DNA from 3 places in the Bariatricus sp. TF06-38A genome. Region 1 is predicted to be linked to each of the others. Evidence: predicted binding sites of a transcription regulator. Region 1 holds the regulator's gene; each other region holds the start of a gene.
The links. The regulator Rex, encoded in region 1, represses fermentation and respiration genes when NADH is low (regulators of the CRP and FNR family bind a similar motif). The targets are predictions, from matches to a motif close to ATTGTTAANTANTTAACAAT.
Positions count from the first base shown of each region.

Region 2: the regulator Rex is predicted to act here: its motif matches at 1,861-1,880, upstream of PG418_RS00580 (acetyl-CoA C-acetyltransferase).
Region 3: the regulator Rex is predicted to act here: its motif matches at 4,605-4,624, upstream of PG418_RS00565 (acetyl-CoA C-acetyltransferase).

Region 1 is NZ_JAQFCE010000003.1:249,272-255,668, reverse strand. It holds gene alr (alanine racemase) at 1-1,076, opposite strand, end outside; gene PG418_RS05035 (NAD(P)H-hydrate dehydratase) at 1,073-2,596, opposite strand; gene PG418_RS05030 (redox-sensing transcriptional repressor Rex) at 2,677-3,324, opposite strand; gene PG418_RS05025 (ABC-F family ATP-binding cassette domain-containing protein) at 3,483-5,390, shown strand; gene PG418_RS05020 (NADP-dependent isocitrate dehydrogenase) at 5,448-6,397, opposite strand, start outside.
Region 2 is NZ_JAQFCE010000001.1:138,035-144,431, forward strand. It holds gene buk (butyrate kinase) at 1-747, opposite strand, end outside; gene ptb (phosphate butyryltransferase) at 761-1,672, opposite strand; gene PG418_RS00580 (acetyl-CoA C-acetyltransferase) at 2,015-3,196, shown strand; gene PG418_RS00585 (enoyl-CoA hydratase-related protein) at 3,225-4,001, shown strand; gene PG418_RS00590 (3-hydroxyacyl-CoA dehydrogenase family protein) at 4,071-4,943, shown strand; gene PG418_RS00595 (acyl-CoA dehydrogenase) at 4,979-6,130, shown strand; gene PG418_RS00600 (electron transfer flavoprotein subunit beta/FixA family protein) at 6,143-6,397, shown strand, end outside.
Region 3 is NZ_JAQFCE010000001.1:131,479-137,875, forward strand. It holds gene PG418_RS00550 (M24 family metallopeptidase) at 1-868, opposite strand, end outside; gene pflA (pyruvate formate-lyase-activating protein) at 966-1,709, opposite strand; gene pflB (formate C-acetyltransferase) at 1,891-4,143, opposite strand; ZMP/ZTP riboswitch at 4,354-4,439, opposite strand; gene PG418_RS00565 (acetyl-CoA C-acetyltransferase) at 4,702-5,883, shown strand; gene buk (butyrate kinase) at 6,233-6,397, opposite strand, start outside.

The DNA.
Region 1 (6,397 bases):
TTAAATCTACCGCTCAGGTTGGCAAGTTCATCTATTGAAAGATAAGCATCCCCATCGTGGCCGACCAGTGTTGCCCTGTCACCAAATTTCACATCCGGAATTCCGGTCACATCTACCATAAACTGATCCATACAGACTCTGCCAAGGATCGGCGCCTTCTGACCATGGATCAGAACATATCCTTTGTTGGAAAGACTTCTTGGGTATCCGTCTCCATATCCCGTCGGGATCGTGGCGATCTGCATCCTTTTCGGGGCAACAAAGGTGCCTCCGTAGCTGACTTCCGTACCCTTTTCAATCCATTTCACATAAGTCACATGCGCGATCAGCTCCATTGCCGGCCGGAGCGGAACTGCCTCCTTATTGACTTCATCTGACGGATACAGTCCATAGGTAGAAATCCCGGCTCTCTCCAGATTCATTCCAAGCTTTGGCATATCAATGATACTTGCACTGTTTGCACAGTGATAATAAGTAAATTCCATACCTTCTGCTGCAAGATGTTCTTTCATCCACAGAAAAGCACGGATCTGTTCCAGTGTCGTGGTCTTATCCGTCTCATCTGCCTTTGAAAAATGGGTAAACATTCCTTCGCAATCCGTATAAACAAGTCTGCCGATCTTAAGGATCTCCTCTACACTTTCTTTCGCTACCGGAAAGCCAAGTCTTGACATTCCTGTATCGATCTTAATGTGCAGATATGCCTTCTTCCCCATACGGTATGCGGTCTCATCCGCAAGCTTCGCAAGCTCATAGCTGTAGGTTGTCATGCGGATCTCATGACGGATCATCTCTTCCATCTGGTCCGGGAAAATACATCCCAGGCAAAGAATCGGCTTCTGAATGCCGGCTTTTCTGAGTACAACACCTTCATCCAGAGTTGCGACCGCATAGCCCCAGACATAGTCCACATCTTCCAGCATTCTTGAAATCGGCACCGCTCCATGACCATAACCATCTGTCTTGATGACCACGACCATCTTGGTTCCTTTTTCTATATTTGCATGCATCATTTCCATGTTATACATCACCGCATCCAGATCGATCACCGCACGCAGTCTGCTGTATTTCTTCATTCTGTCATATCCTCCAATTCCTTAAGTGTTCTGCCGAGCATTTTCAAGAGATCACCCGCAAGCACACTGTAAGAGCCAAGTTCTTTTCTGGCATGATCTCCGCACAGGCCATGCAGATAAACGCCAAGCACAGCGGCATCATCCGGTCTCATATGCTGTGCCATAAGTCCGGTGATCATTCCTGCAAGCACATCTCCCGATCCGGCCTTTGCCATTGCCGCATTACCGGTGGTATTGATCATAAGCCTTCCCTCTGGCGCTTTCACAAGTGTCCTGCTGTCTTTCAGTACACAGACAGCATGGACTTTTTCTGTATATTTCCTTAATAGCTCTCTTCTGTTGTCTTTTAATTCCTGTACGCTGTATCCGGTCAGTCTGGACATTTCTTTCATATGTGGAGTAAGTACATATCCGGAAGGATTCATCCGAATCTGTTCGGTCCCCCACTCATCGGTCTTTGCCAGAAGGTTCAGTCCGTCCGCATCAATAACAGCCGGGGTTTTATTATTCTCAAGCACCTTTTTCAGTAATTCCTCCGAATGCGGTCCCATACCGAGTCCGCATCCAATACAGAGCACATCCGCCCATTCCAGCAAATCCGGAAGTTCTTCAAATGATTCTGTCTCATCCAGAGAATAGGTCGTCATTACCGCCTCCGGTAAAAGTTCCTGTAAGATTGCCCGGTTACTTTCCTCCGTATAAATCCGGACAAGACCTGCTCCCGAAAGATATGCTGCCCTGGCACTTAAATATGCTGCACCGGACATTCCTTTGCTTCCGGTAATCATCAGAACCTTTCCATAAGTCCCTTTATTAGAATCCGGTTTCCTTTGCGGCAGCATTGCCGGCACATCGGATTTTTCAAGTGCCATGCAGATTTCTTCTTCCGCAAAAAACTCCGGTCTGGTAATTCCGATCGGCGCTGTAACAAGCTTTCCTGTATACTCACATCCCGGATATAGGATCTGTCCCATCTTCTGAAACGCAAAGGTCACTGTAAGATCTGCTTTAAATGCCGTTCCAAGCACTTTTCCATCATCCGAACGGATCCCTGAAGGAGTGTCGACTGCCACCTTACAGGCAGTCATCCGATTCATCTGATCAATCACCTCTGCGTATCTGCCTTTTATTTCACGGGATAGGCCAATACCGAATACGGCATCTATAATAACACTATATTCTTTCTGTGGCAAACTGTTTCCTACAGATATTCCCAGATTTTCCAGAATTTTCATCTGGATTTTTGTTTCTTCACTACGATGGTCATAATTTCCGACCAATACTACATCTGGATGATTTCCTTCTTCTACGAGCATCCTTGCAATTGCGAATCCGTCACCACCGTTATTGCCACTTCCACACACGACCAATGCTTTCGACAAATCTATGTCTTCTGCTTTCATCGCAGCCACACACTGAAGTGCCGCCCGTTCCATCAGGACAAGGGACGGGACCTGCATCTTCTGTATCATTCTCTGATCCGATCTTCTCATCTGATCTGCTGTCAGTATTTCTTTCATATCCGGTCTCCCATACATTTAATTTTCAAAAAGGTGCAGGAAAAAATTTTCCTGCACCTCTGCCTTCTGGTCTGCTTTGCCTACTTTCCTTCATGTTCTTCATTGTATCTGGTGATATTATAAGATAATCTCATCAGACTTTCAGACAAATGAACATTCTCAACAATAATATTATCCGGCAGATTCAGATCTGTATGCGCAAAATTCCAGATAGCCTTAACTCCATTATCTACCAGGAGATTGGCAACCTCTACTGCTTTTGTCTTCGGAATCGTAAGAACCCCGATCTCAATATCGTTTTCTTTCACAAAATCCTTCAATTCATCCATCATACGGATCTCAACTCCACGGATCGTCAATCCGGCAAGCCTTGGGTTTACGTCAAACAGCCCTTTTAAAACAAATCCCCGATTTTCAAATGCTGCATAATTCGCCAGTGCCTGTCCAAGATTTCCTGCTCCAATGATAACGAATTTATGTTTCTCGTTCAGTCCAAGGATCTTACCTATCTCTGTATAAAGATACTTTACATTATAGCCATATCCCTGCTGTCCAAATCCACCAAAATTATTCAGATCCTGACGGATCTGTGAAGCAGTTACTTTCATTCTTTTACTTAATTCATTGGATGATATCCGTTCGACTCCGCTCTCCAGTAGTTCCCCTAAATAACGATAATACCGCGGAAGTCTCCTTATTACTGCCTGAGATATTTCTCTTGATGCCACTTTCACTTCCACCTTCCTATTTTTTGACTCATTATTTTTAATTATATAAGAATCTAGTGAAAAAGTCAAATTTTATAGTTGTTTTTTGTCGTATTTCAGCTATAATTATGTTACTGTGAGCAGTAACATAATTGCCACTTTAACAGGAGGATATAAAAATGATACTGGCATGTCATAATCTGTCAAAAAGTTTTGGGGATCAGGTCATCGTAAAAGACGGATCCTTTCATATAGAGAACCATGAAAAAGCTGCTCTTGTAGGTCTTAACGGAGCCGGCAAATCCACGATCCTCAAGATGATCGTAGGACAGCTTTCTCCCGATGCAGGGACGGTTGTTCTTACCAAAGGCAAAACTCTCGGCTACCTTGCACAGCATCAGGAGATGGAAAGCGGCAATACCATTTATGAAGAAGTCCGCACGGCAAAAGCCGAAGTCATTGAGATGGAAAAGCAGATCCGTACAATCGAGATAGAGCTTCCGTCTCTTTCCGGAGATGCTCTTGAAGCACGTCTTGCCACTTATCAGAGACTGACTTCTGCATTTGAGCACGCAGACGGTTACGCTTATAAAAGTGAGCTTACCGGCGTTCTAAAAGGTCTCGGATTTACAGAAGAAGAATTTACTAAACCCGTAGATTCTTTATCCGGTGGTCAGAAGACCCGTGTATCTCTTGGCAAACTCCTTCTTACCAAGCCTGACGTCCTGCTTCTGGATGAACCAACAAACCACCTGGATATGAACTCCATCGCATGGCTGGAAACCTATCTTCTGAATTATCCGGGTGCTGTTCTTATCGTATCCCACGACCGCTATTTCCTGAACCGTGTGGTTACAAAGGTGATTGAAGTCGAGCAGGGACAGCTTCATACTTATATGGGCAATTATTCTGATTTTGCTGTCAAAAAAGAACAGCTCAGAGAAGCCAGATTAAAAGAATACTTGAATCAGCAGCGTGAGATCAAACATCAAGAAGCCGTGATTGAAAAGCTCCGTTCATTTAACCGTGAGAAATCCATCAAGCGTGCCGAAAGTCGGGAAAAAATGTTGGACAAGATGACGCTTGTAGACAAACCGATGGAGATCAACACTGACATCCATCTGAAGCTGGAGCCTTCCCGTGTCAGTGGCAATGATGTCCTTTCTGTCAAAGGATTAAGCAAAGCCTTTCCGCCACAGACACTTTTCACCGATATCAGTTTCGAGATCAAGCGTGGGGAACATATAGCCATCATTGGCGACAACGGAACCGGAAAAACTACGCTTCTCAAGATTCTGAACAATGTGATCCAGGCAGACAGCGGTTCCTTTACACTGGGTGCCAATGTGGAGATTGGTTACTACGATCAGGAACACCACGTCCTTCATATGGATAAGACGATCTTTGAAGAAATTTCCGATGATTATCCGACACTTACCAACACACAGATCCGGAACATGCTTGCGGCTTTTCTTTTTACCGGAGATGATGTTTTCAAGCTGATCGGTGATTTAAGTGGTGGTGAAAGGGGACGTGTATCTCTGGCAAAGCTGATGCTCTCCAATGCAAATTTTCTGATCCTCGATGAGCCAACCAATCATCTGGACATCACTTCCAAGGAAATTCTTGAGCGGGCTCTGAACGATTATACCGGTACGATACTTTATGTATCCCACGACCGTTATTTCATCAACCAGACTGCCACCCGTATTCTGGAACTGACCGGCAATACCTTTGTAAATTATATCGGCAACTATGATTATTATCTGGAGAAAAAAGATCTTCTGACCCCGGCTGTTTCCACAGCTGCTTCCGAAGACGCACCGGCGCAGGTTTCCGAATCCAAACTAAGCTGGCAGGAGCAGAAAGAAGAACAGGCACGTCTCCGTAAAAGGCAGAACGACCTGAAGAAAACAGAAGAACGTATCGGTGTTCTGGAAACACGTAATGGCAAAATCGATGAACTGATGATGCAGGAAGAAGTCTATACAAATTCTGTTAAATGCCAGGAACTGGCAAAAGAAAAAGCAGCAAACGAAGCAGAACTCGAAGAACTCTATGAAAAATGGGAAGAACTAGCTGAATAAGCCGGTTCTTCCCATTTTCCTGTCAGAGATACGCCCTTCATGCATTCCCTGCTCTTTTTATAATCTTTCTGCAATCGCTTTAATAAACCCTTCACTGTTCAGTACATGTACCTCCGGAAGAGTTGTGATCATTGCCAGATCCTTTGTCATATAACCCTCTTCAATCGTATCAATCGTTGCTTTTTCCAAACGGTCTGCAAAATCCATCAGTTCCTGGTTCCCATCCAGTTCTCCTCTCTTGCGCAAAGCTCCTGTCCATGCAAAAATTGTTGCAACAGAGTTTGTTGAAGTCTCTTCCCCTTTCAGGTGTTTATAATAATGACGCTGTACTGTTCCATGTGCAGCTTCATATTCATAAAAGCCTTCCGGTGATACCAGTACAGATGTCATCATGGCAAGTGAACCAAATGCTGAGGAAACCATATCACTCATCACATCCCCGTCATAATTCTTACATGCCCAGATATAACCACCCTCTGACTTCATTACACGGGCTACCGCATCATCGATCAGTGTGTAGAAATATTCAATTCCCGCTTCGTCAAAAAGGTTCTTATACTCCGCATCAAAGATCTCCTGGAAGATATCTTTGAAAGTATGGTCATATTTTTTGGAAATGGTATCTTTTGTTGCAAACCAAAGATCCTGCTTTGTATCCAGTGCATAACTAAAACAGCTTCTTGCAAAACTTTCAATCGATGCATTGATATTGTGCATTCCCTGGATAATACCTGCTCCATCGAAATTATGGATCAGCTCTCTTGTCTCTGTTCCGTCAGGTGCCGTGTAGACCAGCTCTGCCTTTCCAGGTCCCGGAATCTTCATCTCGGTTCCTTTATATACATCCCCATAAGCATGACGGGCAATCGTGATCGGCTTCTTCCAGTTCTTTACACATGGTTCAATTCCTTTTACCACGATCGGAGCACGAAATACCGTTCCATCCAGAATCGCACGGATTGTTCCGTTCGGACTCTTCCACATCTCTTTGAGTCCATATTCTTTTA
Region 2 (6,397 bases), on a different contig from region 1:
GTTGAGACCGCCTTTCCCGTTGATCTTTTTATATACTTCATCCTGTGTGTACTGACCGGAGAAACACATTTTTACGAGTGCGCCTGCCGGTACACCGCCGGAACGTTCCGGTGAGAAAGGTCCGTCTCCGTCAAGCGTGTTGTTGACATCGACAACTTTGCCATTTTTATGAGCACCGACAGATACACCGCCACCCATATGTACAACGACCAGGTTCAGGGAGTCATAAGATACACTCTGTTCTTTGGCGTAGCGTTTGGCAACTGCTTTCTGGTTCAGTGCGTGGAAGATACTGATACGCGGAAGTTCCGGGATTCCGGAATATCTTGCAACAGGTTCCATCTCATCGACAACAACCGGGTCAACAATGTAAGAAGGAACTCCGATCTCATCACCGATTTCGCGGGCAAGGATGCCTCCAAGGTTCGATGCATGCTGTCCTTGCACACCTGCTTTTAAGTCAGCAAGAAGTGCGTCAGATACTGGATAGGTTCCACCTGGGATCGGTTTTAAAAGTCCGCCTCGTCCTACTACAACATTCAGAGATTTGATGTCGAAGCTGTTCTTTGCGAGAATATCTACGATCAGTTCTTTACGGAAATCTTTCTGGTCAACGATGGTTGCATATTTTGCAATCTCTTCGGTGGAATGACGGAGTGTTTCTTCGAATAACAAAGTTTCGTCTTCGTACACACCGATCTTGGTAGAAGTAGATCCCGGGTTGATTACTAAAATTTTATAGCTCATAAAAAGATCCTCCTTAGTCTGTGATCGATCCTGCGATTACGGTCGCAAGAGCGATAGAATTCAGTTTTGTCTGGAAATCATCAGAACGTGATGTAAGTACAACCGGAGCGCTTGTTCCGACAAGTACGTTACCGATCTTGACCTTTGCAGTGCGGACAAGAATCTTATATGTGATATTTCCTGCATCGATATTCGGGAAGAGGAGAATATCAGCATGTCCGGCTACTGGATTAGTCACACCTTTGTGAACAGCTGCTTCCGGATCGATCGCAAGATCCATGGAAAGTGGTCCGTAGATCTGGCATCCTTTGAAATCGCCACTCTCGTACATCTTGGTGAGATTATCGGCATCGACTGTTGGCTGCATCTTTGGATTCACTGTTTCAACTGCACACAGAGGAGCAACCTTCGGGCATTCGATGCCACATGCATGTGCGACTTCTACTGCATTGTTGATGATATTGACTTTATCTGCAAGGGTTGGATATGTATTGAAAGCTACGTCTGTGAAGAACAGAAGACGGTTAATGCCTTCAATCTCAAATACGCATACATGAGACAGCATCTTTCCGGTACGAAGTCCGACTTCTTTATTCAATACGCTCTTTAAGAATGTCTTTGTTTCAAGCAATCCTTTTAAAAGGATATCAGCTTTGCCGTTGTGTACAAGCTCAACAGCCTTTAATGCAGCTGCTTCGGTATCAGGCTCATTGATGATTTCGAAATCTGTCAGATCCATATCAATAGAAGCGGCAATCTCGCGGATCTTGGCTTCATCACCGACAAGGATGGCTGTTGCGATATTTTGCTCTTTTGCAGCTTTGACAGCCTGCAGTACCGGCTCATCCTGTGCGTTGGAAACAGAGACTTTCTTTAAGGTTTTTTGATTTGCTTTTGAGATTAATTCTTCAAAACTTTTGCTCATTTTCACACCTTCTCATTCATAATTTAATTATAGTATTCTGGTTGAATAATTTTTAACAATCTTAAGTGTAGCACCATATCTGGGAAAGGTCAATATAAAAGTGGTGTGTTGGAAATGACGAATAATGCAGATGTATTGTGAAAAAATGTTGGTGAAAATGTTAAAAGAAAATTAAATGATAAAAAATGATTGATAAATATTTGACAGAACGGGAAATGGGTAGTATATTAAAAAAAGAGGACAAAAAAGTCCCTTGCGAAAATCTTAAAAACGGAAAGTAAAACAGTATATATTTAATAAGAAGTGATACTTACCATTAAGATGTAAAAGGAGGAAAAAGTGATGGCAAAGAAAATCGTGTTAGCAGGTGCGTGTCGTACAGCAATCGGAAGTATGGGTGGAGCTCTTTCTACAACTCCGGCACCGGAATTAGGATCTATCGTTATCAAAGAAGCTTTAAATAGAGCAGGTGTTGCTCCGGAACAGGTTGATCATGTATATATGGGTTGTGTAATTCAGGCAGGTCTTGGACAGAACGTTGCACGTCAGGCTTCTTTAAAAGCAGGTCTTCCGGTCGAGACACCGGCAGTTACGGTTAACGTTGTTTGCGGATCCGGACTTAACTGTGTGAACATGGCTGCACAGATGATCCAGGCAGGAGATGCTGATATCGTTGTAGCAGGCGGTATGGAAAATATGTCTATGGCTCCATATGCACTGAAAAACGCACGTTATGGATACAGAATGGGTAATGCACCGATGATTGATACAATGGTAAATGACGCACTTTGGGATGCATTCAATGACTATCACATGGGAATCACTGCTGAGAATGTAGCAGAACAGTGGGGACTCACAAGAGAACAGCTTGATGAATTTGCAGCAGCAAGCCAGCAGAAAGCCTGCGCAGCAATCGAAGCAGGAAAATTCAAAGATGAGATTGTTCCTGTAGAAGTGAAGAAGAAAAAAGAAACCATCGTAGTTGATACAGATGAAGGACCGCGTCCGGGAACAACAGCAGAAGGAATCGCAAGACTTCGTCCGGCATTCAAAAAAGATGGTATTGTAACAGCAGCAAATGCTTCCAGCATCAATGACGGAGCAGCAGCAATCGTTGTTATGAGTGAAGAAAAAGCAAAAGAACTCGGCGTTACACCGATGGCAACATGGGTAGCAGGAGCACTCGGCGGAGTAGATCCATCTATCATGGGTGTCGGACCGGTTGCAGCTACGAATAAAGTAATGGCTAAGACAGGGCTTTCTGTAGATGATATGGATCTGATCGAAGCAAACGAAGCTTTCGCAGCACAGTCACTTGCAGTAGCACATGATCTGAAATTCGACATGGATAAAGTAAATGTAAACGGTGGAGCAATTGCTCTCGGACATCCAGTAGGAGCTTCAGGATGCCGTATCCTTGTTACACTTCTTCATGAGATGCAGAAACGTGATGCAAAGAAAGGTCTTGCAACACTTTGTATCGGTGGCGGAATGGGATGCGCTACAATCGTAGAACGTGATTAATAAACCAGATCAAAAGGAGATGTTGATGATGGAATTTATTACATATGAAGTAGAAGGACAGGTTGGAATTATTACCATTAACCGTCCAAAGGCACTGAACGCACTGAATAGTGCAGTTCTTGATGAACTTGATGCAACGATCGACGGTGTTGATCTTGATGCAGTCAGATGCCTGATCCTTACAGGAGCAGGAGAAAAATCTTTTGTAGCCGGTGCAGATATCGCTGAGATGAGTACTCTTACAAAAGAAGAGGGAGAAGCTTTTGGTAAGAAAGGAAATGATATTTTCCGTAAGATCGAAACACTTCCGATCCCGGTAATCGCAGCAGTTAATGGATTCGCTCTTGGTGGCGGATGTGAAATCTCCATGAGCTGTGATATCCGTATCTGTTCAGACAATGCAGTATTCGGACAGCCGGAGGTTGGCCTTGGAATTACACCTGGATTTGGTGGAACACAGAGACTTGCAAGACTTGTCGGACCTGGTATGGCAAAGCAGATGATCTACACTGCAAGAAATATCAAAGCTGACGAAGCTTACAGAATCGGTCTTGTAAATGCCGTATATCCGCAGGAAGAACTGATGCCGGCAGCAAAGAAGATGGCAGCAGGCATTGCAAAGAATGCACCGATCGCAGTAAGACACTGCAAACAGGCAATCAATGAAGGTCTTGAAAAGGGAATGGATGAGGCAATCGTAGTAGAAGAAAAGCTCTTCGGCGGATGCTTTGAATCTTACGACCAGAAAGAAGGAATGGCAGCATTCCTTGAAAAGAGAAAAGTAGAAGCTTTCCTTAATAAATAAGTTCGTTTAATAAAGGGGAGAATTAACTCTCCCCTAGAAAATTAAATTTATAAAATGGAGGTAATTTCAATGAAAGTAGGAATTATTGGTGCAGGAACAATGGGACAGGGCATTGCAAAGGCATTTGCTCAGGTAGATGGATATGAAGTAGCACTCTGTGACATCAAACAGGAATGGGCAGAAGGCGGAAAAGCTAAAATCGCTAAAGGCTATGACAGACTTGTTCAGAAAGGAAAATTAACTCAGGAAGCAGTTGATGCAATTCTTGCAAAAATTACTCCGGGACTCAAAGAAGATCTCTGCGCAGATTGTGATCTGATCGTAGAAGCAGCATTTGAGAACATGGAAGTTAAGAAAACTACATTCGGTGAACTTGATAAGATCGCAAAACCTGAATGCATTTTCGCATCAAATACCTCCAGCCTTTCTATCACAGAAATCGGCAACGGACTTACCCGTCCAATGATCGGTATGCATTTCTTCAACCCGGCAGACCGTATGAAATTAGTAGAAGTGATCGCAGGCGTAAATACACCGGCTGAAACTGTAGATGCAATCAAGAAGATCGCAGAAGAAATCGGAAAGACACCTGTACAGGTTAATGAAGCAGCAGGTTTCGTAGTAAACCGTATCCTTGTTCCGATGATCAATGAAGCAGCTTTCATCAAGATGGAAGGTGTATCTGATATCGCAGGAATCGATGCAGCAATGAAGCTTGGTGCAAACCATCCAATGGGACCTCTGGAGCTTGGTGATTTCATCGGACTTGATATCTGCCTTGCTATCATGGATGTACTTTATGCAGAAACAGGCGACAGCAAATATCGTGCATGCCCGCTGCTTCGTAAGATGGTCCGTGGTGGAAACCTTGGAGTTAAGAGCGGAAAAGGATTCTATGTATACAATGCAGACCGCACAAAAACTCCGGTTGATGCACAGTAATGGATGTTCTAAATAAAGACATGGAGGAAGAATAAATGGATTTCGGATTAGATAAGAAACACGAAATGGCGAGAACTCTGTTTAAAGAATTCGCAGAAAACGAAGTAAAACCACTTGCACAGGAAGTGGATGAAACAGAAGTTTTCCCAAGAGCAACAGTTGAAAAAATGGCGAAATATGGATTCCTCGGTATTCCGGTACCGAAGGAATACGAAGGACAGGGATGCGATCCTCTGACATACGTAATGTGTGTAGAAGAACTTGCAAAGGTTTGTGCTACAACATCTGTAATTGTATCTGCACATACCTCCCTTTGTATTGACCCGATCCTGACATACGGAACACCGGAACAGAAAGCAAAATATGTTCCGGATCTTGCATCAGGAAGAAAGCTTGGAGCTTTCGGTCTTACAGAACCAGGAGCAGGTACAGATGCACAGGGACAGCAGACGAAGGCTGTTCTCGACGGAGATGAATGGGTATTAAACGGATCAAAATGCTTTATCACAAATGGTAAAGAAGCAGATGTTTACATCATTATCGCCGTAACAGGTATTGTTGAAAAACGTGGCAGAAAGATGAAAGAGATTTCTGCATTCATCGTAGAAAAAGATACTCCGGGATTCACATTCGGAACAAAAGAAAAGAAAATGGGTATCCGTGGATCTTCAACTTACGAGCTTATTTTTGAAGACTGCCGTATTCCGAAAGAAAATCTCCTTGGAGCACAGGGCAAGGGCTTCGGTATCGCTATGCATACTCTGGATGGCGGACGTATCGGTATTGCCGCTCAGGCTCTTGGAATCGCTGAAGGCGCACTTGACAGAACAATCGCATATGTAAAAGAAAGAAAACAGTTCGGACGCACGATTGGTCAGTTCCAGAATACACAGTTCCAGCTTGCAGATATGGCTACAAAGGTAGAGGCTGCAAAGATGATGGTATACAAAGCTGCCATGGCAAAAGCTACACAGAAAGTTTACTCTGTCGAAGCTGCACAGGCTAAGCTTTATGCAGCAGAAGTAGCGATGGAAGTTACCACAAAGGCTGTTCAGTTACATGGTGGATACGGATACATCAGAGAATACGATGTAGAACGTATGATGCGTGACGCAAAGATTACAGAAATCTACGAAGGAACTTCAGAAGTTCAGCGTATGGTTATTTCTGGAAACTTATTGAAATAGGAGGTACGAATCGTGAAGATAGTTGTTTGTATAAAACAGGTACCGGATACAAAAGGCGGAGTTCAGTTTAATCCGGACGGTACACTTAACAGAGCTGCAATGCTTGCAATTATGAACCCGGATGACAAAGCAGGTCTTGAGGCCGCACTTAGATTAAAAGACCAGTATGGAGCAGAAGTAACTGTACTTACAATGGGACTTCCAAAAGCAGCCGATGTGCTTCGTGAAGCACTTGCAATGGGAGCTGATAAGGCAATTCTTGTAACA
Region 3 (6,397 bases), on a different contig from region 1:
GTCCAAGACGAATCTTCCAGTATTCTCCGTATCCTGCTTCGCCGATGAGATCTCTTGCCTGCGCATCGATATCACAGAAACGTACGCCTGGTTTGATGATGGCTTCTGCTTTCTCAACCGCTGTACGAACAAGGTCATGGATTGCGGCCTGTTCTTCGTCTACGCTCTTGCAGTAGAAGGTTCTTGTCATATCTGAGCAATAACCGTTCCAGATGCATCCCATATCGATCAGAACGCATTCTCCGGCTTTCAAAGTTCTTGTCTCGCTTGGTGAGTGATGTTGGTCAGCAGCGTTAGCACCGAAGCATACGATCGTATCAAAGCTGAGTCCTGTTGCGCCTTCTTTGTAGTATTCTGCTTCAATGAAATCAGCAATCTGTTTTTCTGTCATGCCTTCTTTAATGTAGGCAGCAGCTCTTTCCATAACCATGTCATTGATTATAGATGCCTGTCTCATGATCTTGATTTCTTCTTCATTCTTAACAGCACGAACACCGTCTACACAGTCAGATCCCCATATCGTTTTCAGTTCCGGGCAGCGTTCCTGAAGCGGGATCAGGAAACGAGCAGGAAATGCTTTGTCGATACCGATTACGCCCTTGGTATCGATATGTTCTGTCAGAACCCCGATCTGATCATCCATATCACTGAACCATACTTCTTCAAATCCTGTATCAGATACATAATACAGATAGTTCAAAAACATGGTGTGCTTTCCGTTTGTACGAAGCAGCAGAGCGTACAATCTTTCCCCTGGATGTACCATGATGCCCGTTAAAAAGCGGATGCTGAGTGGATCAGATACAAGTAACTGATCGATTCCTTTTTTTTCCATTTTTTGCAATACGCGTTCCATTCTTTCGTTCATTGCTATAATTCTCCTCTCTTAAATACACTACACCAATCATAGCACATTACAGGCAAAATATGAAGAGAAAGCTGCCATCTATTTTTTAAAATATGTCTTACGAACAGTGCAGGATTTTTTTTGCATTTTCCACACGTTCTCTCGAAGGTGGATTGATCCCTTCGAGAGGATAATCAAGTCCCAGCTCTTTCCATTTGTAGGCACCAAGTGTGTGATAAGGCAGGATTTCTACTCTTTCTACATTATCAAGTGTCTGGATAAAATCATTTAACCGGTTTAAGTATTCATCATAGTCGCTGCGCTCCGGTACGAGCACATGGCGGATCCAGACAGGTTTTTTGATATCGGAGAGAAAGCGGATCATATCCAGAATGTTTTTATTTGTTTTTCCGGTCAGCTCTTTGTGAGATTTTTCATCGATATGCTTGATATCAACAAGAAGAAGATCGGTATACTGCATCAGCTCCTGGAATTTGGAGAAAAATGGTTCTTCTCTGGTAAAAGGACCGCCTGCAGTATCAATCGTTGTGTGAATACCTTTTGCCTTTGCTTTTTTGAAAAGATCCAGCAGAAAATCAATCTGAAGGAGAGGTTCTCCGCCGCTTACGGTGATTCCACCACCATTTTTCCAGTAAGTGCGGTAACGCAGAGCCTGCGCAAGAAGCTCATCGGCACTGCGCCAGGTGGCGCCGTTTTTATCTGTCATATTCCAGGTGTCAGGGTTATGGCAGAACTGACATCTCAGTGGACATCCCTGAACAAATATAATAAAACGTACCCCAGGCCCGTCAACAGAACCAAAGCTTTCTGTAGAGTGAATAAGTCCTTTGATTTGAGTCATATGAAAATCTCCTTTTTCATTGTGTGATTGGAAAACTGCGGATCAGGCAGAGTCTTTTAAATGCCTTAGTATGCAGGAAAAGCTGCCAGCAGCATCTCTGTATGTGCCGAAAGTCATGCATTTTAAAATGCATGACTTCCAGCATAACGATATGTTTGGCAAAAGAGTGTAAGTTCGGTAATTACATACGATCGTGGCAGGTTCTTGCGATCACATCGAGCTGCTGTTCGCGTGTAAGGTCGATGAACTTAACCGCATATCCTGATACACGGATCGTAAAGTTTGCGTATTCTTCTTTTTCCGGATGTTCCATAGCGTCAAGAAGTTTTTCTGTTCCGAATACGTTGACGTTCAGATGGTGAGCACCCTGTGAGAAGTATCCGTCCATAACATTTACCAGGTTGTTAATGCGCTCCTCCGGAGTATGTCCGATTGCATCCGGGTTGATGGTCTGGGTGTTAGAGATTCCGTCAAGTGCCCATTCGTAAGGCAGCTTGGCAACGGAGTTCAGGGAAGCAAGAAGTCCGTTCTGTTCTGCACCGTAGCTCGGGTTTGCTCCAGGTGAAAGCGGTGCGCCTGCTTTTCTTCCGTCCGGAAGAGCACCGGTAGCTTTTCCATATACAACGTTTGAGGTAATGGTAAGGATAGAAGTTGTCGGTTCGGATTCACGGTAGGTGTGATGCTTTTTCAGTTTCTTCATAAATGTCTGAAGAAGCCATACTGCGATATCATCTGCGCGGTCATCATCATTTCCGTATTTCGGGAAATCACCGGTTGTCTCGAAATCTACAACGAGTCCGTTTTCGTCACGGATTGTTTTCACTTTTGCATATTTGATCGCACTTAAGGAGTCAACTACATGAGAGAATCCTGCGATACCTGTTGCAAATGTACGACGTACATCGGTATCGATCAGTGCCATCTGAGATGCTTCATAGTAGTATTTGTCATGCATGTACTGGATCAGGTTCAGTACGTTTACATACAGTCCAGCGAGCCAGTCCATCATCTTGTCGTATTTAGCCATTACTTCATCATAATCAAGGTATTCAGAAGTGATTGGTGTGTAAGCCGGTCCTACCTGATCTTTTGACTTGCAGTCGACACCACCGTTGATCGCGTAAAGAAGGCATTTTGCAAGGTTTGCTCTTGCTCCGAAGAACTGCATTTCTTTACCTGTCTGTGTTGCAGATACGCAGCAGCAGATAGAATAGTCATCGCCCCATACCGGACGCATTGCATCATCATTTTCGTACTGGATAGAACTTGTTTCAATAGAAATATGTGAAGCGTAGTCCTTGAAGTTCTTCGGAAGACGTTCTGTGTAAAGAACAGTCAGGTTCGGTTCCGGAGAAGGTCCCATGTTTTCCAGGGTGTGCAGGAAACGGTAGTCTGTCTTTGTTACCATAGAACGTCCGTCCTGTCCCATTCCGCCGACTTCCAGTGTAGCCCAAACCGGGTCACCAGAGAAGAGCTGGTTGTAAGATGGGATACGTGCGAATTTAACCATACGGAATTTCATTGTCATATGGTCAACTAATTCCTGAGCTTCTTCTTCGGTAAGGATTCCTGCTTCCATATCTCTCTTGATGTAGATATCAAGGAAGGTAGATACACGTCCGACACTCATGGCAGCTCCGTTCTGAGTCTTGATTGCTGCAAGGTATCCGAAGTACAGCCACTGGAATGCTTCTTTTGCATTTTTTGCCGGCTCGGAAATGTCGAATCCGTAGATAGCAGCCATTTCTTTCATACCCTTGAGGGCACGGATCTGTTCTGCAAGTTCTTCTCGCTGACGGATGACATTGTCACGCATGGATCCGTATCCGCAGTTTGCGAGATCGTCCTGCTTCATAGCGATCAGAAGATCGATGCCGTAAAGAGCAACACGACGGTAGTCACCGACGATACGTCCTCTTCCGTAAGTATCCGGAAGACCGGTAAGGATTTTTGCGTGACGTGCTTTTTTCATTTCCGGTGTGTAGGCATCAAATACTGCCTGGTTATGTGTTTTATGATAATCTGTAAAGATTTTATGGAATTTCGGGTTTGGTTCATATCCGTAAGTTTTGCATGCTTCCTCAGCCATTTTGATTCCACCGAACGGCATAAATGCACGTTTCAGAGGTTTGTCAGTCTGAAGACCCACAACCTGTTCTTTATCTTTCAGTTCTTCGCAGATATAACCTGGACCGTAAGCGGTAAGAGAAGATACCACTTCTGTTTCCATATCCAGAACGCCGCCTTTTGCACGTTCTTCTTTCTGGAGTTCCTGAAGCTTGCCCCAGAGCTGGTTTGTTGCTTCGGTCGGGTCTGCAAGGAATGAAGAATCTCCCTCGTAAGGTGTGTAGTTGTTCTGGATAAAATCACGAACGTTGATTTCTTCTTTCCAGAGTCTTCCTTCAAATCCCTGCCATTGTTCTTTCTGCATCATTTGGTTATTCCTCCTTCTTGTGGGTGAGCCATAGTACCTATGACCCGGTTATTATACACTGTGTTGCTGCGGTTTATGCCCGGAAAGTTCTGGCAAATTCCAGACATATGAAAAGGTTCAGCTAGAAGAACCGATGGATGTTTACGCTTTTATATAGCCCTGATTTATGAAAAATCTTATAAAAATGCGTAAAAAAAGCCGGCATCTGAGCTGAATCGCCCAGACGGTCGGCTAAATAATCAAATCCTCATATTTCCCTGTGGTTCATTCCACTTCCGTCAGTCATATGAGCAACTTTAATTTAACAAATTGCTATATAAATGTCAATGACAAAATTGTTTTTTTGAAAAAAACATAATAATGATGTGAGTGTCAATAAGTATAAATACCGAGAAAAGCTTAACATTTATCAAGAAATCTCTCAATCGAATTGAGGCATGTACCTGGAATAGAACATAAAAAATGTTAAAAAAATATCAAGCATCTATTGAATTCTGTTTTTTAGAGGATTATAATAAAAACATCAGGTGATTTACAAAATAAAGGAGGATTTTTATCATGGCAAGAAAAGTTGTTTTAGCAGGAGCATGTCGTACAGCAATCGGTGTAATGGGCGGACAGTTTGCAAATACATCGGCTGTAGAACTTGGAACGATCGTAATCAAAGAAGCTCTCAAAAGAGCGGGCGTTTCTCCGGATCAGGTTGACGAAGTGTATATGGGAAATGTTATCCAGGCTGGCAACGGACAGAACCCGGCACGTCAGGCAGCTGTATATGCAGGAATCCCGAATGAAGTACCGGCAACAACTATCAACGTACTTTGTGGATCCGGTCTTCACTGTGTAAACCTTGCAGCGAAGCTGATCGCAGCTGGAGATGCAGATATCATCGTTGCAGGTGGTATGGAAAATATGACAATGGCTCCGTACATGTTGAGAAACGGACGTTATGGATATCGTATGGGAAATGCGACAATCGAAGATGCTATGATCAAGGATGGTCTGACCGATGCATTCCATAATTATCACATGGGAATCACAGCAGAAAATATCTGCGAACAGTGGGGACTTACAAGAGAAGAACTGGATGAATTTGCAGCATGGTCTCAGAACAAATGTGAAAAAGCAATGGCAGAAGGTAAATTTAAAGACGAGATTGTTCCGGTCGAAGTGAAGAAGAAAAAAGAAACGATTCTTGTAGATACAGATGAAGGTCCTCGTAAAGGAATCACAAAAGAAGGTCTTGCAAAACTTCGTCCTGCATTTAAGAAAGACGGTATGGTTACAGCAGGTAACGCATCCGGAATCAATGATGGTGCAGCTGCACTTATCGTTATGAGCGAAGAAAAAGCAAAAGAGCTTGGCGTAACACCTATGGCAACATGGATCGGCGGAGAACTCGCAGGATGTGATCCGGCAATCATGGGAATCGGACCGGTTTATTCAACACGTAAGGTTATGAAGAAGCTGGGAATGGAGATCGGAGATTTTGATCTGATCGAAGCAAACGAAGCATTTGCAGCACAGTCAGTAGCAGTTGGAAAGGATCTTGGATTTGATCTTAGCAAACTGAATGTGAACGGTGGAGCCATTGCTCTCGGACATCCGGTTGGCTGCTCAGGTGCGAGAATCCTTGTAAGCTTGTTGTATGAGATGCAGAAAGAAGATGTACATACAGGACTTGCAACACTTTGTGTTGGTGGCGGAATGGGATGCTCTGCTGTAGTTAAAAGAGATTAGGGATAGAAAAAAAAGGGTGGATACTTTTTAAGTGTCTGCCTTTTTTGAATGATTTAGGTTGTGTTGACAAATTGGGCAAAAGATAATGCGTCTATTCTAGTTGTGCAAACCATTCCGATGAACCCCCTAAAGCGAAAATCGTGTTCAGCAGAGGCTTCCACGATTTTTGGGTTTTATCTCCATTGCACAAAAGACGAATAGACGCAATATCTTTTGCCCAATTTGTCCCTCGAAGCTATTGACATTATTAAATAAAAGCGTAGTAACTAAAAAAGTCTGGCGAGGTGTGCCAGACTTTTTTCTACGATGAGATATATGCGTTTTGCATGTTTTAGGGCTTTGAAAAAAATTAATATACCAGAGGTTTTTCTTCGCCGTTTAATACACGAAGAGCGCCTTGGGCGAGAGCGAGGAGTTCGTCTTCTCCTGGGTAGACGGTGATTGGGGCGATGAATCCGACTTTTTCCTTGATCTCGGATGTTACATAATCGCTGTATGCGATACCGCCGGTGAG